Thioclava sp. GXIMD2076: one gene and its partner. The protein of the gene in region 1 interacts with the protein of each later gene in a pairwise test. Links are inferred from orthologs where the notes say so. Each region holds a gene or a part of one and is shown on either strand. Other genes may lie near its edges. The genes, in order: WDB91_RS07875 and ndk.

Evidence for each region.
Region 2: the proteins of WDB91_RS07875 (region 1) and ndk interact in binary tests that used the Escherichia coli proteins (3 or more experiments, as listed by UniProt). The link is inferred for Thioclava sp. GXIMD2076 from one-to-one orthologs.

The regions. Positions count from the first base shown.
Region 1 is NZ_CP149932.1:1,570,435-1,585,409, forward strand. What follows is about bases 5,141-8,139. They hold WDB91_RS07875 (5-formyltetrahydrofolate cyclo-ligase), read left to right. Parts: upstream 5,141-6,359; coding sequence 6,360-6,920; downstream 6,921-8,139. Other genes in these bases: mgtE (magnesium transporter), read left to right, coding at 5,141-6,363; WDB91_RS07880 (TIGR00282 family metallophosphoesterase), read left to right, coding at 6,978-7,799; WDB91_RS07885 (SLC13 family permease), read left to right, coding at 7,919-8,139. Outside these bases: WDB91_RS07845 (dihydroneopterin aldolase), read left to right, coding at 1-479; folP (dihydropteroate synthase), read left to right, coding at 532-1,554; glmM (phosphoglucosamine mutase), read left to right, coding at 1,551-2,897; WDB91_RS07860 (GNAT family N-acetyltransferase), read left to right, coding at 3,089-3,556; guaD (guanine deaminase), read right to left, coding at 3,562-4,842; more of mgtE, read left to right, coding at 4,978-5,140; more of WDB91_RS07885, read left to right, coding at 8,140-9,697; WDB91_RS07890 (hypothetical protein), read left to right, coding at 9,718-10,086; WDB91_RS07895 (YebC/PmpR family DNA-binding transcriptional regulator), read left to right, coding at 10,175-10,915; WDB91_RS07900 (LysR family transcriptional regulator), read right to left, coding at 10,982-11,866; WDB91_RS07905 (SDR family oxidoreductase), read left to right, coding at 12,046-12,837; WDB91_RS07910 (sulfite exporter TauE/SafE family protein), read left to right, coding at 12,929-13,672; WDB91_RS07915 (TIGR01459 family HAD-type hydrolase), read left to right, coding at 13,768-14,649; WDB91_RS07920 (MaoC family dehydratase), read left to right, coding at 14,879-14,975. UniProt on the Escherichia coli protein: Involved in the removal of 5-formyltetrahydrofolate.
Region 2 is NZ_CP149932.1:2,384,353-2,399,059, reverse strand. The notes cover bases 1,591-4,321. They hold ndk (nucleoside-diphosphate kinase), read left to right. Parts: upstream 1,591-2,610; coding sequence 2,611-3,033; downstream 3,034-4,321. Other genes in these bases: speB (agmatinase), read left to right, coding at 3,769-4,321; WDB91_RS11735 (Rrf2 family transcriptional regulator), read right to left, coding at 3,113-3,598; WDB91_RS11750 (ester cyclase), read right to left, coding at 1,591-1,903. Outside these bases: fumC (class II fumarate hydratase), read right to left, coding at 1-737; WDB91_RS11755 (ClpXP protease specificity-enhancing factor SspB), read right to left, coding at 897-1,370; more of WDB91_RS11750, read right to left, coding at 1,475-1,590; more of speB, read left to right, coding at 4,322-4,740; WDB91_RS11725 (FMN-binding glutamate synthase family protein), read left to right, coding at 4,821-6,437; WDB91_RS11720 (MFS transporter), read left to right, coding at 6,672-7,901; WDB91_RS11715 (glyoxalase superfamily protein), read left to right, coding at 8,023-8,418; WDB91_RS11710 (Tex family protein), read left to right, coding at 8,546-10,861; WDB91_RS11705 (hypothetical protein), read right to left, coding at 10,890-11,282; WDB91_RS11700 (response regulator), read right to left, coding at 11,279-11,665; WDB91_RS11695 (protein-glutamate O-methyltransferase), read right to left, coding at 11,678-12,523; WDB91_RS11690 (chemotaxis protein CheW), read right to left, coding at 12,520-12,987; WDB91_RS11685 (chemotaxis protein CheA), read right to left, coding at 12,993-14,707. UniProt on the Escherichia coli protein: Major role in the synthesis of nucleoside triphosphates other than ATP. The ATP gamma phosphate is transferred to the NDP beta phosphate via a ping-pong mechanism, using a phosphorylated active-site intermediate.

The DNA of each region.
Region 1 (14,975 bases):
CGGTTCAGGCGGCAGGCGAGGCGGTGCATCCGGTGCTGGCCTATCTCTCGAACGAGACCATTGCCGCCCCCGATCTGTCGGCGCGCCTCGATGCGCTCGAAGCGGGGGCTGCGGCGGTGGTTCTGGTGGTGGGCATGCCCGAGGGCACGCCCCCGCAATCGGCCCAGGGGCCGACCCAGCGCCGGATCGATCTGCTGGCGATCGAGCAGAACGCCTGGGTTCTGGCGGGGCGTGATCCGCGCTGTGTGGTGGTATCCTCGCGCACCGAGCTCGACTGGGCGATGAAACACGGCAAGACGGTTGTCTGGGCGCCTTCGAAGATTGTGCTTGATGCGGTGGATGGCCCCAAAGGCAGCCCGCGCGATGCGGTGGCGCTGGCGGTATGGCTGGCCGAGCAGCTGGCCGCCGACCGGCTGGAACTTCACGGAAATATTGCAGCTCCGGCAGGTTCCCGCGTGAAGGTGCTCGCGCAGCGCTGAGCGCGGCCAAAGATGGCTTGCCAAATCACGGCACATGCGGTGAATGGAGGCCATGGAAAAGCTCTATTATCGCCCGATCCCGCGCACGGATCTTGCCCGCCCCGACACCGCCTTCCGCTTGGCCGGAGGCTGGTGCTGGTTTGATGAAGTCGAGGTTCTGCGCCGCGGATTGCCGCCCGAGGTGATCCCTGCGCAGCATTGCCCCGAAGAGGTGCTGGAACGGCTCACCGCCAAGCGCCGGATGATCGGGTCGATGCACCTTGAGGTGCCGCGGGTGATGGGCATCCTGAATGCCACGCCCGACAGCTTCTCCGATGGCGGCGATTATTTCGATATGCATGCGGCGATGGAACGTGCCGAGGCGATGGTCGAGGAAGGCGTCGATATTTTTGACATCGGTGGCGAGAGCACCCGTCCGGGTGCCGAGACCGTGCCCGAGGACGAAGAAATCGAACGCACCGTGCCGCTCATTCAAGAGCTGCGCGACATGTTCGATCTGCCGATCTCGATCGACACCCGCAAGGCGCTGGTGGCCGATGCCGCGGTCGAGGCGGGCGCCGATATGATCAATGACGTCTCGGCGATGGAATATGATCCGGGGATGGCGGAGCTGGCGATGGTTTCGGGCCTGCCGATCTGTCTGATGCATGCGCAGGGCGACCCCGAGAACATGCAGGACAAGCCCGAATATGATGACGTGCTTCTGGATGTTTATGACCATCTCGAGGAGCGCATCGCGCTGGCCGAGGCCGAGGGGATCGACCGCGCGGCGATCATCTCGGATGTGGGGATCGGCTTTGGCAAGACGGTCGAGCATAATCTCACCCTGCTGCGCGGGCTCTCGCTGTTCCACAGCCTTGGCTGCCCGATCCTGCTGGGTGTTTCGCGCAAACGCTTCATCGGCACCATTGCGGGGGTCGAGACCGCAAAGGACCGGATGCCCGGCACGCTGGCGGTGACCCTCGCAGGGATCGCGCAGGGCGTGCAGATCCACCGTGTGCATGATGTGGCGGAAATCAAACAGGGGGTGAACCTCTGGGCGGCCCTGACGTTGGGCTGGGAGGAAGAGAAATGAGCAGGAAACTTTTCGGCACCGATGGGGTGCGTGGCGAGGCCAATCAGGGCCATATGACCGCCGAGATGGCGCTGCGTCTGGGGGCGGCGGCTGGGCGCTATTTCCGCCGTGCGGGCACCAATGGCCACCGCGTGGTGATCGGCAAGGATACGCGCCTTTCGGGCTATATGTTCGAGAACGCGCTGACCGCCGGTCTGACCTCGACGGGGATGAATGTGCTCCTTCTGGGGCCGGTGCCGACGCCTGCGGTGGGCTATCTCACGCGCTCGATGCGCGCCGATCTGGGGATCATGATCTCGGCGAGCCACAATCCGGCCAAGGATAACGGCATCAAGTTCTTCGGACCGGACGGGTTCAAGCTGTCCGACGAGGCCGAGATGGAGATCGAGGCGATGCTGGAGGGTGAGATCCGTCTGGCGATCCCCGACAATATCGGCCGTGCCAAGCGCATCGATGACGGGCTGGGGCGCTATGTCGAATATGCCAAGACGACCTTCCCCGCCCGCGACCGGATGTCGGGGCTGAAGGTGGTCGTCGATTGCGCCAACGGGGCTGCCTATAAGGCCGCACCACAGGTGCTGTGGGAACTGGGCTGCGAGGTGATCCCCGTGGGGGTTGCGCCCAATGGCTACAATATCAACAAAGGCGTCGGATCGACCCACCCCGAGGCCTGCGCCGAGGCGGTCCGGACGCATGGCGCGGATCTGGGCATCTCGCTCGATGGTGATGCGGACCGCGTGATGATCATCGACGAGACGGGCCGTGTGGCCGATGGCGACCAGATCATGGCGCTCTTTGCCCGCCGCTGGGCCGGGAAGGGTATCCTGCAGGGTGGATCGCTGGTCGCCACCGTAATGTCCAATCTGGGGCTCGAGCGCTTCCTACAGGGCCACGGGATCGGGCTCGAGCGCACCAAGGTCGGCGACCGCTATGTGGTCGAGCGGATGCGCGCGGGTGGCTTCAATCTGGGCGGCGAGCAGTCGGGCCATATCGTGATGACCGATTACGCCACCACCGGAGACGGTCTGATGGCGGGGCTGCAATTCCTTCTGGCCATGGCCGAGACGGGGCAGCGTGCGTCGGAACTGGTCAGCCAGTTCGAGACCGTGCCGCAGCTTCTCAAGAATGTGCGTTATCAGGCAGGGCAGGAGCCGCTGAACGATACGCAGGTCCAGAAGGTGATCGCCCAGACCGAGGCGCGGCTGCAGGGGCAGGGCCGTTTGCTGATCCGCAAATCCGGCACCGAGCCGCTGATCCGCGTGATGGCGGAATGCGAGGATGACGGTTTGCTGGCCGAATGTGTGGATGCGGTGGTTGATGCCGTGACCGTTGCGGCAGGATGATGGGAGGCGGCCCTCGGGGCCGCCTTTTTTCTGTCAGGTCCGTTTCGCTTTGGATGTGCCGCTACCCGCAGGGAACATGGCGGCTATGGGCTGGGCGTGATGCGGGGCTGTGACCCGGTTGACGGGGCCGGCCGGATATGGGAGCCGCAGCCCCGAAAATTTCCACAGCTGCCCAACCGAAGGAAGGACCTATGGCTCTTACCCTGCGCCGGAACCACGATCATGATCTCGCCCCGCTGGCCGAAATGCTCCCCGACGAGGACGTTCCCCTGATCAATCCCAATGCCAAAGTGCCTTTTGACGAGCGCGAATGGCACCGCAAATGGCTGGGAGATCGGGATGATGTCTCCTTCTATCTGCGTGATGAGGCGGAACAGGATGTAGGGTTTTTCGCCCTGCGCGTGGGGGTCGGTCCGGAGGTGCGCCATCTGACCTATGTCTATCTGGTCGAGGACGCACGGGGCGGAGCCGCTTCCGATGTGACCGGCCGCGTCGAGGAGGCCGCGCGCGATCTGGGGGCTGCGGTCCTGACGCTGAAGGTCGAGCTCGACAATGTGCCGGCAGTGCGGGCCTATCGTTCGGCAGGCTATGAGGAGCTTTCACGCCGCAATGGCATGGCGACGATGCAGCTCGAGCTCGACACGAGAGAGGCGGCCTGAGCGCCCTAGCGGCGCTGTTTGCCGTTGATCCATAGATCACTGATGGCGCGGTCATCGCCCATCATGATGGTGGCAAAAAGCGCCTCGTCGAAACTTTCGGCACGCGCCATACGCTGGCGGATCGCGGGGGTGGAGTGGAGGTCGATGACCACCAGATCCGCTTCCATACCAGGGCTGATATTGCCCACGCGGTCGTCGATCTTCAGGGTGCGGGCCGAGCCCTGGGTCGCGAGCCACCACAGGAAGGCCGGATGCAGGGGGGTGCCGCGCAGCTGGCCTACCTCATAGGCGGCGGCCATCGTGCGCAGCATCGAGAAGCTCGATCCGCCGCCCGTATCGGTGGCGAGCCCCACGCGGGTGCGCCCGGCCATACCCGCCATGTCGAACAGACCCGAGCCGATGAAGGTATTCGAGGTCGGACAATGGGCGATGCCCGCATTCAGCTCCGACAGGCGGTCGATCTCGCGCGGCTCCAGATGGATGGCATGGCCATAGATGCCGTTCTCGCCCAGAAGCCCGAAGGCCTCGTAGGTGTCCAGATAATCGCGGGCCTGCGGAAACAGCGATTTCACCCAGTCGATCTCGTCGGTCTGTTCGGACAGATGCGTCTGCATCAGGCAATCGGGATGCTCGGACCACAGATCCCCCAGCACACGCAGTTGCTCGGGCGTCGAGGTGGGCGAGAAACGCGGAGTGATCACATAGGACAGCCGGTCCTGCCCGTGCCATTTCCGCAGGAGCGCGCGGCTGTCATCATAGGCCGATTGCACCGTGTCGCGCAGCCCGTCGGGCGCGTTGCGGTCCATACAGGTCTTGCCCCCCATCGCGCGTAGCCCGCGCCTTTGCGCCGCCGTAAAGAAGGCATCCACGCTGGCCGGATGGATGGTGCAGAAGCTGCACATCGTGGTCGTGCCATGCGCCAGCGCCAGATCCATATAGCTCTCGGCAATGGCCTCGGCATAGGCGGGGTCGGCCAGACGGGTCTCTTCGGGGAAGGTGTAGCTGTTGAGCCAGTCGATCAGCCGCTTTCCCCAGCTGGCAATAATGGCGGTCTGCGGGAAATGCACATGCGCATCGACAAACCCCGCCGAGATCAGTTTGTTGTCATAGTCATGGACCACCGCTTGCGGCCAGTCGCGCTTCACATCTTCGGCAGGGCCGACGGCTGCGATATGCCCGTCCTTTACAACAATCGCGCCATGGGTCAGATGCTCCATCCCGTTGGCGCTGTCTGTCATGGGCATGTCACGAAAACGGATCACCTGTCCCAGCAGAAGATCGACCATCACCATTCCTTTTCTCTCGCGCAAATCACTCCATCTTACGCACGAGGCAAAAGCGGATACCAGCCTCTTCTGCCCGCCCAGCAGATAGGCTAGTTTGAAGACCAAGTTGCGGGCCAATAAAAACGAGGGGGCCGGATGGCGGACTATCTGATCGACGAACAAGAGCGCGAAGAGCAGGAATACGGTCTTGATGGCGAGCGCGTGGAGAAGATTCTGCACGCGGTCGAGGCGGAGGATGCCGATCAGCTGAAAACGCTGCTCGAACCGTTGCACGCGGCTGATATCGCTGACCTTCTCGAACAGATTTCCGGTCCGGAACGGCGCGAGATCCTGCGGCTCTGGGGCCGCGAGATCGATGGTGAGATCCTCACCGAGATCGACGAATCGATCCGCGAGGAAGTGATCGCGAGCCTTGCGCCCGATGTTTTGGCCGAGGCCGTGCGCGAGCTTGATTCCGATGACGTGGTCGACCTCATCGAGGCGCTCGAGGAGCCGCAGCAGGAAGCCATTCTGGAAATCCTCGATGATCGCGACCGGATTGCGGTCGAGAAATCGCTAACCTATCCCGAATATTCGGCAGGCCGGATGATGCAGCGCGAGGTGGTGACCGCGCCCGAGCACTGGACCGTGGGCGAGACCATCGACTATCTGCGCTCGTCCGAATGGCTGCCGGACCAGTTCTACCATGTCATTCTGGTCGATCCTGCGCATCGGCCCTTGGCCAATGTCACACTCGGGCGCATCCTGTCGGCGCCGCGGGGTTCGGGCCTGAAGGATATCGCGGAGGAAGAGTTCCGCACGATCTCTGTCTATCAGGAAGAAGGCGATGTGGCCTATGCCTTCAATCAGTATCACCTGATCTCCTGTCCGGTGGTCGACGAGAATGACCGTCTTGTTGGCGCAATCACCATTGATGACGCCATGTCGGTGCTTGATGAAGAGCACGAGGAAGACATCCTGCGTCTGGCCGGTGTGGGCGATGAGTCCTCGCTGTCCGATACCGTTCTGGAAACCGTGCGCCAGCGCCTGCCTTGGTTGATGGTCAACCTGTTGACGGCGATTCTGGCCTCGCTGGTGATCTCGATGTTCGAGGGCACGATCCAGCAGCTGGTGGCGCTGGCGGTTCTGATGCCGATCGTGGCGTCGATGGGGGGCAATGCGGGCACCCAGACCCTGACGGTGGCGGTGCGGGCATTGGCCACCAAAAGCCTGACCGAAAGCAACGTCTGGCGGGTCGTGCGGCGGGAAACCGTGGTGGGGCTTCTCAACGGCTTCGCTTTTGCCGTGGTGATGGGGGCCGTGGCATGGTTCTGGTTCGACGGCGCGACGCTGGGCGCGGTCATTGCGATTGCGATGGTCATCAACCTGGTGGTCGCGGCACTGGCGGGGATACTGGTGCCCTTGACGCTCGAGAAACTGGGTGCGGATCCGGCACTGGCTTCGGGCACATTCGTGACCACGGTGACCGATGTCGTGGGCTTCTTCGTCTTCCTCGGTCTGGCCGGAGCGATGTTGCTGTGAGCCTGTCAGAGGACAAACAGGCCGGCCGAAAGGCCGCCTTTGCGGCACGCAAAACGGCATTCGGCGTCGAGGGTCTGGCAGACAGGGCCGCCGACCGGTTGGCGGAGGTGTTGCAGGGGTTCAGGGGGCTGACGGTGGCGGGCTATATGCCGATCCGCACCGAGGTTGACCCACGTCCGGCCATGCTGCGCCATGACGGGCCTTTGTGCCTGCCGGTGGTGGAGGGCGAGGCGCGGCCTCTGGGCTTCCGCCCGTGGTCGGCTGCCGCCGAAATGATCCCCGGCGCTTTTGGCGCGGCGATTCCCGCCGAGACCGCTGCGGTGATCCCGCAGGTGGTGATCCTGCCGCTGGTGGCCTTTGATGCCCGCGGTTACCGGCTGGGCTATGGCGGCGGTTTCTATGACCGCACGCTCGAACTTCTGCGCGCGCAAGGTCCCGTAACCGCGATCGGTTTTGCCTTTGCGGCACAGGAGTTGCCGCAGGTGCCGATCGAGTCCACAGATGAGTTGCTGGATCTGATGGTGACAGAGCAGGGCGTGCTCGGCCCGTTTGCCTGAGGCGCAGCCCGCAAAACCAGTTGCCCTTTCGCGCCGGAGCCCCTAAGGCAGATGCCCATGAAAATATTGTTTCTTGGCGATGTAATGGGCCGCGCAGGCCGCACGGCAATCAGCGAACGTCTCGCGGGTCTGCGCGAGGCGTGGAAGCTTGATTTCGTGGTGGTCAATGGCGAGAACTCCTCCAACGGGATGGGGCTTTCGGCCGAGCATGCGAAGCTTTTGCTCGATGCGGGCGCGGATGTGGTGACGCTGGGCGATCATGCCTTCGACCAGAAGGACATGATGCAGTTCATCGCGCAGGAGAAACGGGTGATCCGCCCGTTGAATTTCGCCAAGGACGCGCCGGGTGCAGGAGCGCGGCTGTTCGAGGATCGCCGTGGCCGCAAGATTCTGGTCGCGCAGGTGCTGGGGCAGGTCTTCATGAAGCGTCCCTTCGATGATCCCTTCGCCGCCGTAGAAAAGACGCTCAATGCCTATCCGCTGGGCGGGCAGGCGCAGGCGATCTTGCTGGATGTGCATTGCGAGGCGACCTCGGAGAAAATGGCGATGGGCCATTTCTGCGATGGGAAGGCCTCGATGGTCGTGGGGACCCATACCCATGTGCCCACTGCCGATGCGATGGTGCTGCCCGGTGGCACCGCCTATCTGACCGATGCGGGGATGTGTGGCGATTATAATTCGGTCATCGGGATGGAGAAGGCCGAGCCCTTGCGCCGTTTCATCACCGGTATGCCCAAGGATCGCTTCACGCCGGCCAAAGGCGAGGCCTCGCTCGCGGGGTTCTATGTGGAAACCGATGACCGCACGGGGCTTGCCAAACGCTGCATGGCGGTGCGGGTCGGCGGACGTCTTCCCGAACAGACGCCGATTTCGGCATAAACGGTCCGCCCGCCTACCCGTTGCGGCGGAAAGGCTCCCGAATTTCAAACTCTGCTTGTGCCTTTTGCCGCGCTGATTAGTATCCGCCCGAAGACGCTTGAAAAAATCTTGGGGTCATGATGATCGATCTACCGATATCCGACACGTGGCGCGCCGTTTTGCCGCTTTTGATCGTGGTCTGGATGTTCGTCATGTTCATCCGCGAAACGCGTCCTCCCGAAGTGATCGCGATTGCGGGGGCTGCGCTTATGGTGGTCTTCGGCTTCGAGCCGGTCAAACAGGCCACGGAGAGCCTCTCGAATTCCGCACCATGGACGATCGCCTTCATGTTCCTGATCATGGGGGCGCTGGTGCGCACGGGCGCGCTGGATGCGATGACGCGTTATGCCGAGACCCATATCTCGAAACACCCCGTCTTTACGGTGGCGTTGATGTTTGCCATCACGGCGGTCGCCTCGGGGGTGATGAACAACACACCCGTCGTGGCGGTGATGATCCCCGTGTTTATACAGGTTGCGCGGAAACTGGGTAAGTCGCCCTCGAAGTTCCTGATGCCATTGAGCTATTTTACGGTGATGGGAGGCATGCTGACGCTTCTGGGCACCTCGACCAATATCTTGGTCGATGGTGTGGCTCGGCGCAGCGGGCTCGAGCCCTTCGGTGTGCTCGAGATCCTGCCGGTGGGCGTGGCGGTGCTGCTCGCGGGCTCGCTGTTCATGGCACTGACGTCCAAATTCCTGCTGCCCGAACGCCAGTCCATGGCCTCGCTTCTCGGCCAGCGTCCGAAGATGAAATATTTCACCGAAGTGGCGATCCCCGAGGATAGCTCGCTGCTGGGCACTCCGGTGCTCGAGGTCGATGCGTTCAAACGCGAGGGCGTGCGGGTGGTCGATGTGCTGCGCGGTGATGCCTCGCTGCGCCGCGATCTGCCCAATGCCATCCTCGAACAGGGTGACCGGATCGTTCTGCGCACTGAGATGACCGAGTTGCTGGGCATGCAGAAGAACCCCGATCTGCGGATGATCGACAAGCTCAGTTCGGTGCAGACCGAGACGGTCGAGGTGCTGATCTCGCCCGGTTGCCGGATGATCGGCCGATCCCTGGGCGAGCTGCGCCTGCGCCGCCGCTATGGGGTCTACACGCTGGCCGCCCACCGCCGGAACCAGAATATCGGGCGCCAGCTCGACGATCTGGTGGTGGTCGTGGGTGATACGCTCCTGCTGGAGGGCGCGCCCGAGGATATCGCGCGTCTGGCCTCGGATATGGATCTCGTTGACGTGTCCAAACCGACCGCCAAAGCCTATCGCCGGAGCCATATGCCGCTGGCCATCGGCGCGCTTCTGGGTGTGGTGGGCTTTGCAGCCTTCGATGTGGCGCCCATTCTGGTTCTTGCGGGCGTGGCGGTTGCGATCATTCTGGTCAGCAAATGTATCGATGCCGAGGAGGCTTTCACCTTTATCGACGGGCGTCTTCTGGCCATGATCTTCTCGATGCTGATCGTGGGGGATGCGCTCGAGGCGTCGGGCTCTGTCGCGCTTCTGGTCAGCTATATCTCGCCATGGCTGACGCATCTGCCGCCTTTCGCCACATTGATGGCGGTCTATTTCATCGGGCTTATCTTGACAGAATTCCTGTCCAATAACGCGGTCGCGGTGATCTATGCGCCGATCGCGATCAGCCTTGCGCAATCGCTGGGGCTCGACCCGCGCCCCTTCGCGATCGCGGTAATGTTTTCGGCATCGGTGGCATTCGCGACCCCGATCGGCTATCAGACCCATATGATGGTCTATGGTCCGGGCGGATACCGCTTCAACGACTTCCTGCGTTTCGGGATACCGCTCGATATCGTTACCGGCCTGACCGCCTGCCTGATCATTCCCTTGGTCTGGCCGCTTTAACTGATTTCGGGAGAGTTCCCATGAAATACCTGATCGGTCTTGGCCTTCTGCTTGGCCTTGGGGCCTGCGCCGCGACAACCGGCTGGAAGGCCAACCCGCAGGGCGTGACGCTGCATGGCGAACAGCTGGCTGTCACTTTCTTCGATGGCGAGGTCTGCCGGGTGGATATGGGTGGCGCGCATTCGGGTCAGCTGCCCGGCTGCTCGAACCCGTTGCACTACAAGGTGGATGTCGAAAGCGATCCGATCCTGCCCGGTGCCTCTGCCGTGCTGGAAACCAAATCCACGGTGGTGCTGTCCAACGGTCAGGGCCGGACATGGACCTTCCATACGCCGGAACTCCGCGACGCGACAGGCAATAAGATCGAGCCGCCGGTGGCGCTCCACTAAGGCTTTTTGCGCAGCACCTTGCGGCAGGGGCCCCGAATGCCCTATATCGTCCCCAAATTATATGACAATCTGACGGAGAAGACGGCTCATGGCAGGCCACTCAAAATGGGCAAACATCCAGCACCGTAAAGGCAAGCAGGATGCCATCCGCTCGAAAATGTTCTCGAAGCTCTCGAAAGAGATCACTGTTGCCGCCAAGATGGGCGACGCCGACCCCGAGAAGAACCCGCGTCTGCGTCTGGCGGTAAAAGCGGCCAAGTCGCAATCCATGCCGAAAGACGTGATCGACCGCGCGATCAAGAAATCGCAGGTGGGCGATGGCGACGAATATACGGAAATCCGTTACGAGGGCTATGGGCCCGAGGGTATCGCGGTGATCGTCGAGGCGCTGACCGACAACCTCAACCGCACCGCCTCGAATGTCCGTTCTACCTTCACCAAATGCGGCGGTAATCTGGGCACCAGCGGCTCGGTGAGCTTCATGTTCGACCGTCTTGGCGAGATCATCTATGATGCGTCTGTGGGCGATGCCGATACCGTCATGATGGCGGCAATCGAGGCCGGTGCCGAGGACGTGGAATCGGATGAGGAAGGTCACTGGATCTACTGTCCGATGGAAGATCTTTCGGCTGTGACCGATGCGCTCGAGAAGGAACTCGGCGAGGCGAAAGAGGCCAAGCTGATCTGGAAGCCGCAGAACCGCACCGAGGTCGATCTCGAAACCGCGCAGAAGCTGATGCGCCTAATCGACACGCTGGAAGACGACGATGACGTCCAGACCGTCACCGCCAATTTCGACGTGCCCGAGGACGTGGCCGCCCAGCTCTGAGCTGGCATCCCACCGCATGACAGAACCCGCAGCCGCCACAGCTGCGGGTTTTTTCATGCGGTGGGGTCAGTGGGTGAGGGCCGCGGCCAGATGCTCTATGAAGGCCTCGACACGACGGGCAGGGCGCGCGTCACCCGGGGTGACGGCATAGATATTCACCTCGCCGCGCGAATATTCCTCCAGCACGGCTTCCAGCCGGCCCGCCTGGATGTCGGGCTGGATGTCGTTGGAGGATTTGAGCGCCACACCGCCGCCGGCAATCGCCCATTCGCGCACCGCGCCCCCGTCATTTGCGCTGCGGTCCCCCGAGACCGGCACCGAGATATGCTCGTCGCCGTCGTTGAAATGCCAAGTGGATTGTGGCGCCCCGTCGCGGTTGATGATCAGGCAGTTATGTTTGGCCAGATCGCGCGGATGGGACGGGCGCCCGTGCCTGTCCCAGTAGCCGGGTGCCGCGCAGACCTGCCGCGTGCCGCGCAGCAACAGCCGCGATTTCAGGCTCGAATCCTTCAGTGGTCCCGTGCGGATCGCCAGATCGATCCCTGAGCCCACGATATCGGTCACCCCGTCATTCAGCATCAGATCAATGCGGATATCGGGATTGCTTGCCAGAAAACTGTCGATGATCGGCGGCAGACGGGTGCGTCCCAGATCATTGGTGGTGGTGATACGGATGCGTCCGCGCAATGAGCCATGGGGGGCAGCACGGTCAAAAGCGCTGTCGATCTGTTGCAGGATGCGGCGGCAATCGGCCAGAAACAGATCGCCCTCGGGGGTGAGGCTCAACTTGCGGGTGGAGCGCTGCACCAGCTGGACACCCGCGATATCCTCGAGCCGTTTGAGGCTTGCGGTGATCCGCGAAGGCGTCTGTCCGCGCGCCCGCGCCACCGCCGCCATCGAACCCAGATCGGCAATGGCGGTGAAGATCTCTAGGAGGTCGATGCGATCCATTATGCCGCCTTTGCGTAATGCACTCTTTCAAAACAAGGCCCTTGTCGGGGCAGGCGCGAATAATAGCGTAGCCAGCAGCAATGACAACGCGCCAATGGCCCTGCCGTCCGGTCAAACGCCCGGACCCATGCAAAGGGGTAATGCGTTGGGAGCCAAGAAGTTTTGAAACGGAGCATAACATGAAAATCGATCTGAGCGGAAAATCTGCCCTCGTCACTGGCTCGACCAAGGGGATCGGCTTTGCCAGTGCCAAAGGTCTGGCAGCCTGTGGCGCGCGCGTGACCCTGACGGGGCGCAAGACGGAAGATGTGGACGCCGCCATTGCCGAGATCCGCAAGAGCCTGCCCGACGCCGAACTGTCCGGCGTCGCGGCCGATCTGGGCACTGCCGAGGGCTGCGAGACTGTGGTGAAGGCGCTGCCCGACTGCGATATTCTCGTCAATAATGCGGGGATCTTCGGGCCGGTGGATTTCTTCGAGACCGAGGATGCTGTCTGGGACAAATATTGGCAGGTCAATGTGATGTCGGGGATGCGGCTGGCCCGAGCCTATCTGCCTGCGATGGAGAAGAAGGGCTGGGGGCGTGTGGTCTTTCTGGGTTCGGAATCCTCGTTCAACATTCCCGAGGACATGGTGCATTACGGCGTCACCAAAGCCGCCGATGTGGCATTGGCGCGCGGGCTTGCCAAACGGATGGCGGGCACGGGGGTGACGGTGAATTCCGTTCTGCCGGGGCCGACGCTGTCTGACGGGATGAAAGCGGGCTTGAAAGACACGGTCGAGAGCACCAGCAAGAGCTATGAGGAGGCGGCAGCCGATTTCGTGGCTGCCAATCGCCCCGCTTCGATCCTGCAGCGCGCCACCTCCACCGAAGAGGTAGCCAATATGATCGTCTATGCCTGCTCGCCCCTGTCCTCTGGCACGACAGGGGCCTCGCTGCGCGTCGAGGGCGGGGTGATCAACAGCCTGTGACATATCGGGGCGCGCGGGCTGTCCGTGCGCCCCTGCACTGGTCTTGGGCCGCGGATCATGGGAAGAGACCGGACCTGCCTTCGGAGGGCCTATGGACCAGACCATTCTCTATCTCATCGCCGCCCTGATCGTGGGTATGTCGAAAGGCGGACTGGCTTCGGCGGCCGCCATCGCTGTGCCGATGCTGGCGCTGTTCATGAACCCCGTGACAGCGGCAGCCACGCTTCTGCCGGTCTATGTGGTCACCGACTGGATCGGGGTCTGGCTCTTCCGCAAGGATTTCTCGGCCAAGAACCTGTTGATGTTCACGCCTGCGCTTCTGTTTGGCGTGGTGCTGGCCACGGTGATCACTCCCTATACGCCCGAGCCGGTGCTGCTGGTCTTCACGGGCGCAATCGGGCTGTGGTTCTGTCTTCGCGCATGGTTCGGGCGTGGATCGGACCATGTGACCAAACCCGCGCTGGTGCCTGCCCTGTTCTGGGGCACGCTGACGGGTGTGGCGAGCTTCATCACCCATTCGGGCGCACCGCCCGCGCAGGCCTATCTGCTGCCCCAGCGCCTGCCGAAGCTGAAATTCGCAGGCACCATCGCCATCTCCTTCGCTATCGGCAATCTGGCCAAACTGCCCGCCTATTTCGCCATCGGTCAGCTCGACGGGTTGAACTGGGGGCTGATCGTGGCGCTCGCCGCCACCGGCATCATCGGCACCTTTATCGGGCGATGGCTGACGGTCAAACTCTCGGATACCCATTATGTGCGTGTCATCCAGGGGATGCTGTTTATCCTGTCCGTTATTCTGCTCATCAAGGGCGGGATGGCGCTGATTGGCGCCTAGGGCTTGCTTTCCCAATTGTTACAGACATGTCATAGAGCATCCCTAAGAGAGCCCTGCGCGTGACGCGCCACAGACTTACTGCCCGAAAGGTTGCCATGACCCGCATCGTTCAATCGCTTGCTGAAATCTCCGAACCCTATGATGCGCTGTTCTGCGATCTTTGGGGCTGCCTGCATAATGGCGTGACCGCCTATCCGGCGGCGGTGGCCGCGCTTCAGACGTTCCGTGCCAAGGGGGGGCGTGTGGTCCTGCTGACCAATGCGCCGCGTCCGGCGGATTTCGTCAAGGAGCGCTTTGCCAAGATGAATATCCCCGATGATGCGTGGGATATGATCGTCAGCTCCGGCGATGCGGCGCAGGATGCGATGTTTGCCAGTGCCGTGGGCCGTAAGGTCTGGCATCTGGGGCCGGAAAAGGATGATGGCTTCTTCACCCATATTCCCGCCGAATGGGAAGGTCGCGCCAATATCGAGCGTGTGTCGTTCGAGGACGCCGAGGGCATTGTCTGCACCGGTCCGTTCCATGAGGACACCGAGACCCCCGAGGACTATCGCGCGCAGTTTCTGGCCGCCAAGACGCGCGGGCTGAAGATGCTTTGCGCCAATCCCGATCTGGTCGTGGATATGGGCGACAAGCGGATCTATTGCGCCGGTGCGCTGGCCGAACTGTATGAGGAAATGGGGGCCGACGCGATCTATTGCGGCAAGCCGCACCCGCCGATCTACGATCTGGCGCGGCGCAAGCTCTCGGCGGCCTTCGGCCTGCCCGATGACAGCCGCATCCTGACCGTGGGCGACGGTATCCTGACCGATGTGGCGGGTGCTGCGGGTGAGGGGCTTGACTGCCTGTTCGTGACCGGTGGGCTGGCTGCGGAAGCTTTTGGTCCTGATGTCGAGAATCCCGATGCCGGGAAGCTCGAAGACTGGCTCGACGGGCAGGGGCAATCGCCGCTCTATGCGATCGGTCGCCTGCGCTAACCAGTCCTCCCGTATTCCGATGATCTGGCGCCCCTTGGAGCATGCTGCTCCGGGGGCGTTTTGCCATACTGTCTCGGAATTGAAACAATCTTGCTCGCAATAATATGATGCCAAGCTATTATTCTGCGATATATTGTTTCGAGTGTAATTGTTTCTTGAGCCATTCCGCGCTATGCTGCGGTGCAACATGGCCGCGTAGCGGGGTAGGGGAAAGGGAGTCGTGATGACGATGATGAAGGAAATCGAAGGGTCTACGATTTTCATCGAGGATCTGCAGATGGGGATGTCGCGCCAGCTGGTGAAAACCGTCACCGACCGCGATATCG
Region 2 (14,707 bases), 820 kb from region 1 along the record:
ACCGCCTCGCCCCAGCCTTTCTTGGTGTTCAGACCGGTGCCGACGGCGGTGCCGCCCTGTGCCAGCTCGTAGATGTCACCAAGGCAGGCCTCGACGCGCGCGATACCCTTGCGGACCTGATGCGCATAGCCGCCGAATTCCTGACCGAGGGTCAAAGGGGTCGCATCCTGCGTATGGGTGCGGCCGATCTTGATGATGTCCTTGAAGGCTTCCGATTTCGCTTCGAGCGCCTCGGCCAGCTTGGTGAGGCCCGGGATCAGCACATCACGTGCCGACATGGCGATACCGACATGCATCGCGGTCGGGAAGGTGTCGTTGGAGGACTGCCCCATATTGCAGTGGTCATTGGGGTGGACGGGTTTTTTCGAGCCCATCTCGCCGCCCAGCATCTCGATGGCGCGGTTCGAGATCACCTCGTTCGCGTTCATGTTGGACTGGGTGCCCGAACCCGTCTGCCAGACGACCAGCGGGAAGTTGTCATCGAACTTGCCGTCGATCACTTCGCCTGCTGCCGCGATGATCGCATCAGCGATCTTGGCATCCATCGAGCCATTGGCCTTGTTGGCCATCGCGCAGGCTTTCTTGATCACGCCGAGGGCGCGGATGATCGGCACCGGCTGCTTTTCCCAGCCGATGGGGAAATTCAGGATCGAGCGCTGCGTCTGCGCGCCCCAGTATTTGTCTGCGGGAACTTCCAGCGGACCGAAGCTATCGGTCTCGGTACGGGTCGCGGTCATAGTGGGCCTCCGTAATAACCAGCTCTGGCCGCTAAAAATCGGGCCAGCCGTGAACGTGTTTTTGTCTAAGCGGTAGGGCGCGGGAATGCAAACGGTATACGCATGTATACGGGCGCTAACACAGTAAAAGACCGCCCCGAGGGGCGGCCGCTGCAACAGTTAGGATTTGCGGAATTTATCGAGGCTGACAACTTCGGCCTCGGGCCGCACGCCCGAGGGGGGCGGATCGTCGTCATCATTCTCGGTATCATCCGTTTGATCGTCGCCATCCTCGTCCGAATCCTGCGTCTCGAATCTGAGGCCGAACTCAACGGAAGGGTCCACAAAGGTCTGGATCGCATCATAGGGGATATAGAGCGGCTCGGGATTGTTGCCGAAATTCAGCGTCACGCCGAAGCCGTCATCATCGACATTGAGATTGTCGAACCAGTGCTGGATCACCACCGTCATCTCTTCGGGATAACGCGAATGCAGCCAGTCGGCCATCTCGACACCATCTGCCTGCGTGTCGAAGGTTATGAAGAAATGATGCGCGCCGGGAAGTCCGTTCTCGGCCACGTCTGAGAGCACATCCTGAATCAGGCTGCGCATCGCGCGATGCATCAGGTTTCCGTAATCGATGCTGCGGGTCATTCCTTGTCCTTCCATACCTTAGCAGGTGTTCCCTCACCATAGGGGTTTTCATGCCTTTGGAAAGGGGCACTTTTCTGTTGAAGGTTTTCTAGATCGTAGAAACGTTACGAAATCTTTTCGCTCGAGAGGCATAGGGCAACCGTATCCACAGGCAAAAATCCTAGCTGGCTAAACAGACCGATAAGATCGTAATGGTCATGCATGGCCACGATCTTGCCATCGCGAAAACGCAGAAGCGACTGCCCGCTGAATTCGACGTGATTCCCCGATACTTTCGACGTGCCACTAACCGTCATCAGCACATGCAGGATATCCCCGCTCTCGTAACTGTGCCGGATGTCATGACGGATATCGTCGAGATGGGCACGCAGGGCGGGGACGAGCTCTTCTATATCCTCCCGCGTCATCTCGACATCGCTGATCAGTCCGGTGGCATGGGAACAGTCCGACACATAAAGCGACAAGCATTCGGCCCGACCATTGGACCAGACTTCCTGAAGGAATTCTTTATAGAAGCTGAGCTTATCGGACATGAGACCTCGGTGTTATCTTAGCTACAGGTGGTCTTGGGCAGGCTCGGCCTGCGTCAATGGCACTATGTCGATGAATAACAACCAGTTTCACAACGCAGTCGTGAGAACCTCGGATCAGACTGCACGGCTTTGTCGCCTCATGCAAGCGCCGCGTGCCGAAAGAGCGGAGAGGATGGGAAAAGGTGCAGGATTCTGTTGCAAGGCTCCTGCGGGCCCCGCCTTACGCTGCTAAGCGCAAGGAGTTAGGTTTCGGAGCTTAAGCTGCTTACGCAGCCAGAGCTACCGGAGCACGATTGTCGTTTGCAATTGTACTTTTTGAACCGATAACGGTGGTATCTCACCGAGACAAAGCTACATCTTTAGACGTTCGTCGATCCTATTTCGGCCCCATGATCCCAAACGAAAGGATATATGGTGGAGCCGCCGGGTACCGCCCCCGGGTCCGATCCGTGTATTACATGCGCGTTTATGTCCATAGTCCGAGGCAAGCCCCGAACAGGATTGGATATAGGCCGCCATTTTTCGGGTTTCAAGCTCTCTACGCGATCTGTCGCCTAAAAAGGTTACAAAACGCCGTCTGATGGGGCGCAAGAACGCAGCGCGGGGCTTTTCAACCCCGCGACCGCATGCTAGCAGGCGAACGATATTCATTCTCCCGTGCCCGCAGGATCACCCGCGCGGGCAAGACGCAAAAGAAAGAGCTTAGCATGGCTACCGAACGCACGCTGTCGATCATCAAACCCGACGCAACCCGCCGCAACCTGACCGGTAAGATCAACGCCAAGTTCGAGGAAGCGGGTCTCCGCATCGTCGCACAAAAGCGCATCAAACTGTCGATGGAACAAGCCGGTAAGTTCTATGAAGTCCACAAAGAGCGTCCCTTCTACGGCGAACTGTGCGAGTTCATGGCCTCCGAGCCGGTTGTCGTGCAGGTTCTGGAAGGCGAAGGCGCTATCCTGAAAAACCGTGAAGTCATGGGCGCAACCAACCCCGCAGATGCGGCAGAAGGCACCATCCGCAAGGAATACGCTCTGTCCGTCGGCGAGAACTCGGTCCACGGTTCGGACGCACCGGAAACCGCAGCGGAAGAAATCTCCTTCTTCTTCTCGGGCCTCGAGCTGGTCGGCTGATTTCGGGTTATTCCGGAAGGTCAGAACATGGAAAAGCCGCCCCTCAGGGGGCGGCTTTTTCAATTTGGCGCATAGGCAATCAGGCGCGTGCCGAGATCCGGTGGCTACAGGCCGAGACAGGCGGTATCCCTTCAGGCAGAAGCAGGATCTCTTCAAGCCGGTCGTTATTGTCGACGAGATCGGCGAGGCTGTAGCGGTCCAACTCGCCGAAAAAGGCCTCCAGCGCCTTGGCAAGGGCTGTGCGCAACATGCAGCCCTGCGCCAGAGGGCAGGTATTGGCCTCGGCGTCGAAACATTCGGCAAAGGGCAGGCCGCCCTCGAAATCGCGAAATACCGCGCCCACCGAGATTTCCGAGGCGGCTCGCGCCAGCTGCATGCCGCCCGCACGCCCGCGACGGGTCTCGATATATCCACGCTGGGAAAGTGTGTTGATCACCTGCGCCAGATGGTTTTCCGACGCATTGCAGTTCTCGGCGATCTCGGATTTGCGGACCGTGCGGCCCGCATTGATGGCACAGAACATCAGGCTGCGCATGGCGAGATTGGTTCGGATGGTAAGTCGCATGGGATCTCCTCGTTTCGGCTATCCTACGCCTGCTGTGAAAAGAGGGATTTGACATAGATCATGTAGCGAAAATCCATGTTTGGACTTTTCCCGCTCCACAATTGGGGGTTGACGCTTAGCGGCCTTCGCGTCACGGCTTGCGTATCGGGGTTTCGCATGGGAGGCGGATCATGGCGCTTGAGGATGCAAAACATCAGGTAGACGAGGCCTTTACCCGACAGAACCGGCGCGGGCTCAGCTACGAGAACGCATTTGGCGGCGCGACCAGTTTCCTGCGCAGGCGCTACAGCAAGGAGCTGGTGGGGGCTGATATCGCCGTAACCGGTATTCCCTTCGATCAGGCCGTCACCAACCGTCCCGGCGCGCGGTTCGGGCCGCGCGCGATCCGCGAGGCGTCGACCCTTCAGGCATTTGACGCGCCCTATGGCTGGGGCTACGATCCGCTCTCGGCACTCAATATCATAGACTACGGTGATCTGGCCTTCGATTACGCCAATGTCGCCAAGACTCCGTCGCGGATCACCGAGCACTTGCGCCAGATCGTACAGGCCGGCGTGACGCCGCTCTCCATGGGGGGCGATCATTATATTACGTTGCCGATCTTGCGCGCCGTGGCCGAGCGGTTCGGCCCCGTGGCGCTGATCCAGTTCGATGCGCATTCCGATACATGGGCCGATGATGATCCGGCGCGGATCGATCACGGCACATTCCTTTACAAAGCCATCAAGGAAGGGCTCGTCGATCCCAAGGCCTCGGCCTCGATCGGTATCCGCACCGATAACCCCGACACGCTCGGGGTCACTATCCTCGATGCGCCCTCCGTGCATCGCAACGGGGTGGATGCGGTGGTGACGAAGGTCAAACAGCTTGTCGGTAAACGGCCCTGCTACATCACCTTCGATATCGATTGCCTCGATCCGGCCTTCGCGCCGGGGACGGGCACACCGGTCTGGGGTGGGCTTGCCAGCTGGCAGGCCGCCGAAATCCTGCGCGGCCTGCGCGGTGTGACGCTGATCGGTGGCGATGTGGTGGAGGTCTCGCCGCCCTATGACACGACGGGTGCCACGGCCATCGCAGGCGCCCATGTATTGAGCGAACTGATCGCGCTGCGCGGGCTCGTGGATGCCGGAACAAGTCTTTAATACGTCGGGTAAGTTTCCGGTTACATTAGGGAGCTAAACTCGCTACTAGCCCGTCGAAATGCGCTTTAGAGGAGAAAGCCATGCATTCAAAAGATGTTAGCCGCTTTATGCCCATGATCCTATGCGGGGTGCTGGCGCTGTTATCGCTACTCGGTGTCATCTTCCACAGCATCTTCTGGCTCACATTCCTGATCTTTGGTGCACTCTTCTTTGTTGGCTTCTACGATGTCCGTCAAACCCGCCACGCGGTGCTGCGCAACTATCCGATCATGGGGCATATGCGCTACCTGCTGGAAAGCATCCGCCCCGAGATCCGGCAATATCTGATCGAGGCCGATCAGGACGAGGAGCCCTTCTCGCGCGAGGAGCGGACGCTGGTCTATCAGCGCGCCAAGGATGTCGAGGATGCGCGTGCCTTCGGGACCAAACAGCGGGTCTATGATTCGGGCTATCAATGGCTGACCCATTCGGTCCAGCCGCGCCATATCGAAAGCCATGATTTCCGCGTCACCATTGGCGGCCCGGATTGCCAACAGCCGTATTCCGCCTCGATCTACAATATCTCGGCCATGTCCTTCGGGGCGCTGTCTGCCAATGCAATCCAGGCGCTCAATACCGGTGCCAAACTGGGCGGCTTTGCCCATGATACGGGAGAGGGGTCCATCTCGCGCTACCACCGCGCGGGCGGGGGCGATCTGATCTGGGAGATCGGGTCCGGCTATTTCGGTTGCCGCAACCATGACGGCTCGTTCAATCCCGAGACCTTCGCGCAGCGCGCGCAGGAGCCGCAGGTGAAGATGATCGAAATCAAGCTGAGCCAGGGCGCGAAACCGGGGCATGGGGGCATGCTGCCTGCGGCCAAAATCACGCCCGAGATCGCCGAGGCGCGTGACATCCCGATGGATCAGGACTGTATCTCGCCCGCCTCGCATTCGGCTTTCTCGACGCCGCTGGAATTGTGCCATTTTATCAAACAGCTGCGGGATCTTTCGGGTGGCAAGCCAGTGGGCTTCAAGCTCTGCGTCGGTCACCGCCGCGAGTTCATGTGCATGCTGAAGGCGATGATCGAAACCGGCATTACCCCCGATTTTATCGTGGTTGATGGCAAGGAAGGTGGCACGGGGGCGGCACCGCTGGAATTTGCCAACCGTCTGGGTATGCCGCTTGTTGAAGGGCTTACCTTTGTCCACAATGCGCTTAGGGGGGCGGGCTTGCGCGAGAAGATCAAGATCGGGGCCTCGGCCAAGATCATCTCGAGCTTCGATATCGCGCGGGTGCTGGCGCTCGGCGCAGACTGGTGCAATTCGGCGCGCGGCTTCATGTTCTCCATTGGCTGCATTCAGGCACAGGCTTGCCACACCAACCGCTGTCCCGTGGGCGTTGCCACCCAAGACCCGCGCCGCTCCAAGGCGCTGGTGGTCGAGGATAAGGCGACCCGCGTGGCCAATTTCCATCGAAACACGATGAAGGCGCTCAAGGAGATGACAGGGGCTGCCGGGCTGGATCATCCCTCGAAATTCCTGCCACACCATCTGATGATGCGGGAGAAGGACCGTCAGATGGTCGTGGGCAGCGAGGTCTATCCCTATATGCCTATAGGTTTCCTGCTGCGCGAGGAAGAGGACCGCTTCGGCTATCTGGCCCGCTGGCACCGTGCACGGGCCGACAGCTTCTTCCCGATCGATGACGGCGTGTGATTTGCCGCTTAAATAGCTCTGCGGCGGCGTGTCGCAGTAGCTGAGTATAAAAACGGCGGCTGTTAAGTCGCCGTTTTATATTGAAAAATAACAGCTCTGCGCTTGGATGTAAGCGGGCTTGCAGTAAGTGCATATAGAAAATGATTTACGGCGCTTGTTCTTTTAGGAAACTCTCCCTAGTTGGGCGAAAGAGGCCAACGGGGTTTCGACCCCCCGAACGCTAGGAACTACCCTATGACAATCGAAAACACTCCCCACGGGGCTACGGTGCAAGGCATCGAGCCTCCCGTTATCAATGCTTCGTCGCGCCTGATCATTCTGGCGCTGGCGCTGGGTGGATTCGCGATCGGTACGACGGAATTCGCCTCTATGGCGGTGCTGCCATATTTCTCCCAGGAACTGGGTGTTGATTCGGCCCGTGCGGCCGATGCGATCAGCGCCTATGCCCTAGGGGTGGTCATCGGTGCGCCGACACTTGCCGTGCTGGGCGCAAAAGTGCGCCGTCGGCTGATGCTGACTTGGCTGATGGTCGCCTTTGCGGTCTTCAATATCCTTTCGGCCTTCGCCCCGACCTTCGGCAGCTTCATGGCAATGCGTTTCCTGTCGGGGCTGCCGCATGGTGCCTATTTCGGCGTGGGTGCGCTTGTGATCGCGGCCGCTGTGCCCAAGGGGAAACGCGCGGCGGCGGTCTCGAAGATGTTCCTCGGACTGACCATCGCCACTACCTTGGGGGTGCCGATGGCCAACGTGCTGGGACAGACAGTGGGTTGGCGCTGGACCTTCGGGCTGGTGGGGATCATGTCGCTCCTGACGGCGATCTCGGTCTTCCTGACGGCACCGCGCGTGCCGGTTGATCCCACTGCAAGCCCCCTGAAAGAACTGGGTGCGCTGAAGAACCGTCAGGTCTGGCTGACGCTGGCAACCGGCGCGATCGGCTATGGCGGTTTCTTCGCGGTCTATACCTATCTCGTGGATACCTCGACCAAGTCCATGAACCTGCCGGCGTCCTACGAGCCCTTCATCCTGATGCTTGCAGGCGTTGGTATGACTGTCTTCACGATGGTTTACGGCTGGGCATCTGACCGCAGCTACACGGCCACCACGTTCTTTGCGCTGATCGTCGGAACGATCCTGCTCATCGCCTATCCTTGGGCAACTGCTAATGTCGTGACCTTTGCGGCGGTGGTGTTCCTGCTGGGGATTCTCAGCGGTGTCTCGATGCCGCTTCAGATCCGCCTGATGGATGTGGCCAAGGAATCGCAGCAGCTTGCAGCGGCGCTCCATCATGCAGCCTTCAACGTGGCCAATGCGCTGGGGCCGTTCCTTGCCGCGAAGGCGATCGGGGCAGGGTATGATTATCCGGTCTCCGGCCATGTCGGCGCGGTGCTCAGCATCATCGGTCTGGCGATTTTCGGGGTGACCATTCTCGACTGGCGCCGCCGGACCCGTCTCGGGCACGCCTGAGCGCCCTCCACACTATGCGTCAAAGCGGCCCTTCGGGGCCGCTTTTTCATGTCCGGTGCTTGCATCTTCCGCGTTGCGATGCTCCTTTCGGCCCGGAATTCCATTCGCGAAAGGATGCCTAATGGCCAAGATGATACACTCGATGATCCGTGTGCTGGACGAGGCCAAAGCCTGTGCCTTCTACCGAACCGCTTTCGGGCTCGAGGTGGCCGAGCGCCTCGATTTTCCCGAATTCACGCTTGTCTACCTTTCGAATGCCGAGACCGGCTTCGAGCTGGAACTGACCGTGAACAAGGGGCAGACGACGCCCTATGACCTCGGCAATGGTTATGGGCACCTTGCGGTTTCGGTCGCCGATCTTGATGCCGAACATGCCCGTTTCGAGGCTGCAGGCCTGGCGCCGCGCAAGATCGTCGAATTCGCACCGGCAGGCACCAGGATCGCGCGGTTCTTTTTTGTCGCCGATCCGGATGGTTACCAGATCGAGGTGCTGGAGCGCTCGGGCCGTTTCGGCTGATATCGGCTGAAGCTGACCGATGTGATACATGCCTCAAGAGCTTGTGCGGAGATAGGCTCTTGGCGGGCTGCGGGAACAGGGGTAGACCCGTGTTTCCGAAGACTGCCCGAGACGCATGGAGGAAGCCTTGGACCCCGATCTCCGCATATCCCGTCAGATTGCCACAGATATCTCCGCCCGCACCGATCAGGTGGTTGCGGCGGTAAAACTTCTGGATGAAGGGGCGACGGTTCCTTTCGTCGCGCGTTACCGCAAGGAGGCGACGGGGGGGCTGGACGACAGCCAGTTGCGTCTGCTTTCGGACCGGTTGGTCTATCTGCGCGAGTTGGAAGCGCGGCGCAGCGCGATTGTCAAATCCATCGAGGAGCAGGGCAAGCTGACTGACGCCCTTGCGGCGCAGATTACCAAGGCAGGCACAAAGGCCGAGCTGGAAGATCTCTATCTCCCCTACAAGAAAAAGCGGCGCACCAAAGCGATGACCGCGCGCGAGAACGGGCTGGAACCGCTCCTCGAAGCGATTCTGGCCGATCACGGGGCAGATCCTGAAGGGCTGGCCTCCACCTATCTTTCGGAAGCCGTGCCGACCGAGAAAGATGCGCTGACCGGCGCGCGTGATATCCTGGGCGAGCGCCTCACCGAGGATGCGGCTTTGCTGGGCCGGTTGCGCGAATGGATGCAGCAGAATGCGATCCTGCGTGGAAAGTTGATCGATGGGCAGGCCGAAAAAGGTGCCAAATTCTCGGATTATTTCGATCATAGCGAAAAGTGGCAGAGTGCGCCCTCCCATCGGGCGCTGGCATTGTTGCGCGCCTCGAATGAAGGGATCATCACGCTCGATATCGCCCCCGCCGAAGAGATGGCGGGACGGCCGGCCGAGATCGTGGCCGCGTCGCTGGGGTTGCGCGGGCAGGGTGCGGGTGCCCTTTGGCTGGGGCAGGCCGCGGCATGGGCATGGCGGGTGAAACTGTCGCTGTCTATGATGCTCGATCTGCTCGGTGATCTACGCGCGCGCGCGCAGGAGGAGGCGATTGCGGTCTTTGCCCGCAATCTGAAGGATCTGCTTCTGGCAGCTCCGGCTGGTGCGCGGGCGACGCTCGGTCTCGATCCGGGGATCCGAACGGGTGTGAAAGTGGCGGCCATCGACGCGACTGGGAAGGTTTTGGAAACGACCACAATCTACCCGTTCCAGCCCAAGAACGATCTGCGCGGATCGGAGGCGGCGCTACTTGCGTTGATTGCGAAACACCGGATCGAATTGATCGCTATCGGCAATGGCACCGCGTCCCGAGAGACCGAACGCCTCGTCGTGGATGTGCTCAAACGGCTGCCCAAGGGCGTTGCCATTCCGACCAAGGTGATCGTTTCCGAGGCGGGAGCCTCGGTCTATTCCGCGTCAGAACTCGCCGCCCGCGAATTTCCCGATCTGGATGTCAGCCTGCGCGGGGCCGTGTCGATTGCGCGCCGTCTGCAGGACCCCTTGGCGGAACTGGTAAAGATCGAGCCGAAAAGCATCGGCGTCGGGCAGTATCAGCATGATGTCGATCAGCACAAGCTGGGCCGATCCCTCGAGGGTGTGGTCGAGGATGCGGTAAATGCGGTGGGGGTCGATCTCAACACAGCCTCTTCGGCGCTACTGTCCCATGTTTCGGGCCTCGGTCCGGCCCTCGCAGAAGCGATCGTGGCCCATCGTGAGGCGAACGGGGCGTTTGCGACCCGCAAGGAGCTCTTAAAGGTCAGCCGTCTGGGTCCGCGCGCCTTCGAGCAAGCCGCTGGATTCCTGCGTATCCGTGACGGGAAGGAGCCCCTCGACGCATCAGCGGTCCACCCGGAGGCCTATGAAATCGCTCGGGATATCGTGAAATCCTGTGGGCGCGATCTGCGGTCGGTGATGGGGAATGATACAGCATTGCAGAATTTACGGGCGGAGGATTTTCTGCGCGACGGATTCGGTCTCCCGACCATTCGTGATATTCTGGCAGAGCTTCAGAAGCCTGGACGAGATCCGCGCCCTGATTTCAAAACTGCAAGCTTTACCGAAGGGGTGGAAGAGATATCCGATCTTCGTCCCGGTATGCGTCTTGAGGGAACCATAACCAATGTCGCGGCTTTCGGGGCCTTTGTCGATATCGGCGTCCATCAGGATGGGCTTGTCCATGTGAGCCAATTGGCGGACCGTTTTGTCAAGGACCCGCATGAGGTCGTCAAAGCGGGTGATGTGGTCAAAGTCGTGGTGACGGAAGTTGATGTGCCGCGCAAGCGCATCGGGCTCTCGATGCGTCGAGATGGAAAGACCGAGCGGCCCGAGCCGAGCCGAGGTCCTGCATCAAAAGGTCAGTCGAAATCATTGCAGCATAAAAAAAGCGGAACCGGGGCTTCTGCCGTGTCCGGTACCAATAGTGCATTGGGCTCCGCGCTCGCGCAGGCACTCAACAAAACCAGATGATTTGTCAGGTTCTGAGCGGGTAACCCGCTTAGAACCATTCAATCTCCCCATCCGCTTCATCATGGCTCAGCACTATCCGCTCTTCCGCAGGGTTCAAATTCGTGATGAGTTCATGCAGGCGAAGGCGCGAGAGGATCGGAACGGCATGCAGTTTCACACCTTGGGGCATCTCTCCCGAAACCGCAGCCATGAGGCGGCCTAGATCCTCTAGGGACTGAGTGATCCGGTCGATACCCTGCATACCACGGATCGCTTCGGCCTGCGTATGTTCCGCGAATTCGCAGGCTGAAATCGCTTTCTGGACGTCGGCGGAGAGGCGAGCCAGTGTCTCGAGCTCGTCCCCCACGCGGGCGGCCAGCGCATCAAGAGGCAGGTCTTGATGCTTTGGCGGGATTGTTTCCTGTGCGGTGCTTACAATCATAGGCGCCCCACGACCGCCTCGATGCAGTTACGAAGGTCCTGCGGTTGGAACGGCTTTTTGATGAAGTTGTTCATTCCCAGCTTTTTGCCGTTCTCGATGATTTCCTTATCGGCCCGGCCGGTGATCAGGATGAAACCGCTACGTTGCGTCTTCGGGTTCTTGCGCATCGCATGGAGCAGCTGCAGCCCATCCATGCCAGGCATGTTATAGTCGGAGATGACCAGGTGAACCGGCGTCTTTTCCAGAATACCCATCGCGCCTTGACCGTCGACAGCATATCCGACTTGGCGAATACCCATCGCGTCCAGCGCCTGCAAAATCAGGCCGCGGCTCGTGGACATGTCATCGACCACCAAAACTTTAAGTTGGTCTCGCAATGCCATTTGTGGCCTCCTTCATTGTCCCTCTGCGGGGAGTCGATAAGTGGTGATTCCGGCCGGCACGAGTTTACTACCAGTATCGAGCGGAACCCGCTCCGAATGTCCGACAAACAGCCATCCACCCGGGGCAAGAATTTTCTCAAAGCGCTTCCACAGGAGGTTTTGCGCCTCAGGGGAAAAGTAAATCATCATGTTCCGGCAGAAGATGATGTCGAACTGGCCCTTCATGGGCCAATCGGAATGAATATTGAGTTCGCGAAATGTGGCCCGTTTACGTAGGCGATCCACGACCTGCTGATCTGCCCCGGCCGCTTGGAAGTATTTTTTCTGGAGCAGCGCCGGTACGGCTTCAAGGATACTGCTCGAGTACACCCCCTGAGTGCCGCGACGTATCATGACCGGATCAATATCGGTCGCCAGAAGCTTGATATCGGACTGATCGAATTCTCGCACTGTTTCAGCGGCCGTCATCAGGATCGAGTAGGCTTCTTGCCCGTTGGAGCAGCCGGCCGACCAGATCCGCAGCCGTTTTCCGCGCGCGGCAATGAGCTTTGGCAGAGCCTCTTTTTGCAGCGTCTCGAAGTGATGGTTCTCCCGGAAGAAGTTGGTGACGTTGGTTGTGAGCGCGGAAATCATTTCCTGCCGTTCGGGGAGACCGTCAACGCTGTTTACCAGATCGATATAGGCGCGATAGGAGCTCAGCCCCAAAGCACGAAGCCGTTTTTGGAGGCGGGACTGGACCATTGATCCCTTGCCCGGTGCCAGAACGATCCCTGCATGTGTCATAAGGATCGCAGCAATCTCGGAGAGTTCGCGGTCACTTGGTGACATCTGGGAGATATTTGGGGTCAGGGCGTTCATGCAGCTTCCGCAGTGTCTTCAGGCAGAACAGTTGCGAGATCCAGCACACGGATCATGCGGCCTTCTACGATCGTTAGAGCAGAGATGAAGCTGTGCGACAGATCCGCAGCGAGATCCGGCGGAGGCTGAAGCTCTTCGCGCGGAATGGAGAGAATGTCCGACACAGCATGTACGAGAAGTCCTGCTGTTTGATTGCCGAACTGTACAACGATAATCACGTTACGAGCGTCGCCTTCGACCGGGTCCATACCTAGGCGGATGGAGAGATCAACGACCGGCAGAACGGTGCCGCGCAAGTTGATAACACCTCGGACATGGGGTGGTGCGTGCGGGAGCGGGGTTGCTCGCGTCCAGCCACGGATCTCACGAACCGACATGATGTCGACGCTATATTCTTCGTCTGCCAAGCGGAAAGACAGAAGTTCAATTTCGGACGAGGTTTGGGTCGATGCTACGTCAGTCATCTTTATCATCCTGCTAGAGCAAAGTCGGACCGGGTGTGGCCGGTTGCGTTTTGGACAAGGTCGGCGGGGTCGAGGATCAGCGCGATCTGACCGTCACCAAGGATAGTTGCGGCGGCAATGCCGGGAATGTGGCCATAGGCTTGTTGCAGACCTTTGATCACTACCTGACGTTGCTCCATAATCTGATCGACGATCAGAGCGTTGCGGCGGCCGTCTTCTTGGGCTGTCAGCAACACGATACAGCCTTCGTAGTTGCTCTTGGCGCCACGATATCCGAGCTCTGCACCCAGGTCGTAGAGGGGTACAAATTCACCACGAACATGGATAACATTCGTTGTCGGTCCAAGCTTGCGGAGATCCTCGGCGGTCAGCGTCTGCGTCTCAAGGATCGCATTCAGCGGAACAACGAGCGTCTCGCCAGCGACCGTCACCACCATTCCGTCCAGAACAGCGAGCGTAAGCGGGAGCGAGATTGAGAAAATCGTACCTTTGCCAGGTTCGGACTGGATGGTGATACGCCCGCCCAAAGACTGGATCGAACTGCGCACCACATCCATTCCGACACCTCGGCCCGACAGAGCGGAGACCTGATCTGCCGTGGAGAAACCGGGCAGGAACAGGAGGTTATCGATCTCCGCATCGGTCAGCTGTGCATCGGGTGCGACAAGACCTTTCTCGATGGCTTTTGCCAGAACCTTGGGACGGTTGATGCCTGCACCGTCGTCCTCGATCTCGATGACCACACGCCCGGAGCGGTGCTGCGCCGAAAGTGTGATAACACCTTCTTCCGGTTTGCCAAGCGCGCGGCGCTTGTCAGGGGTCTCCAGGCCATGGTCAACCGAGTTCCGGATCATATGCGTCAGCGGATCGGCGAGACGCTCGATCACGGTCTTGTCGACCTCGGTCGTTTCACCTTCGACTTTCAGACGCACATCCTTGCCGATCGCGGCGGAGGATTCGCGCACGATCCGGCCCATCCGCTGGAAGAGCGGTTTGACGGGCTGGGCGCGGATCATCATCACCGAGTCCTGGATATCACGCGTCAGCATCATGAATGCTTCAAGACCTGTCATGACTGCCGAGTTCGGCGGTAGGCCCGCTTCCGCGACGCTTTGCGCAAGCATGGCCTGGTTGATGACCAGCTCGCCCACTAGGTTCACCAGCCGGTCGATACGATCGAGATCGACACGCACCGTCGGCGATGGATCACTGCCATGTTTGGCCGCGCCGCCTGTATTGGCCGCACCTCCCTCGGTTTCCTTCGGTGCCGGAATGTCCGCGCCTGCGGCGCTCGGCATCGGTGCTTGTGCGACCTGAGTCGCCGGTGCGGCTATGGGGTGCGGGGCATCCATGAAATCACTGTTCATGACGGCGTCAAAAGATGCCTCCGCACCGTCATTGGCAAAAGGGAGAAAACTATTTTCGGCATCAGAGTCCTGATGGATCTCGAGCTCGCTAACATCTTCGACAAAATCGAAGATCTCGCGAACATCCATCTCGTTTACATCGCCAGTCAGAACGGCATGCCACGAAAGGTGGGGAATTTCGGGGCTGAGGTCATCGAGGGCAGGAACCGCATCCAGATCGAGAGAGACTTCGATTTCGGGACAGAGTTCATGAAGCGCACGGAAGAGATGCAAAGGCTCGTTGCCTGACGCAAAAAGTTCCGCTTTGGGCGCGAATTTGATCTCAATGCGGGTCTCGCTGACGTCATCGGTCG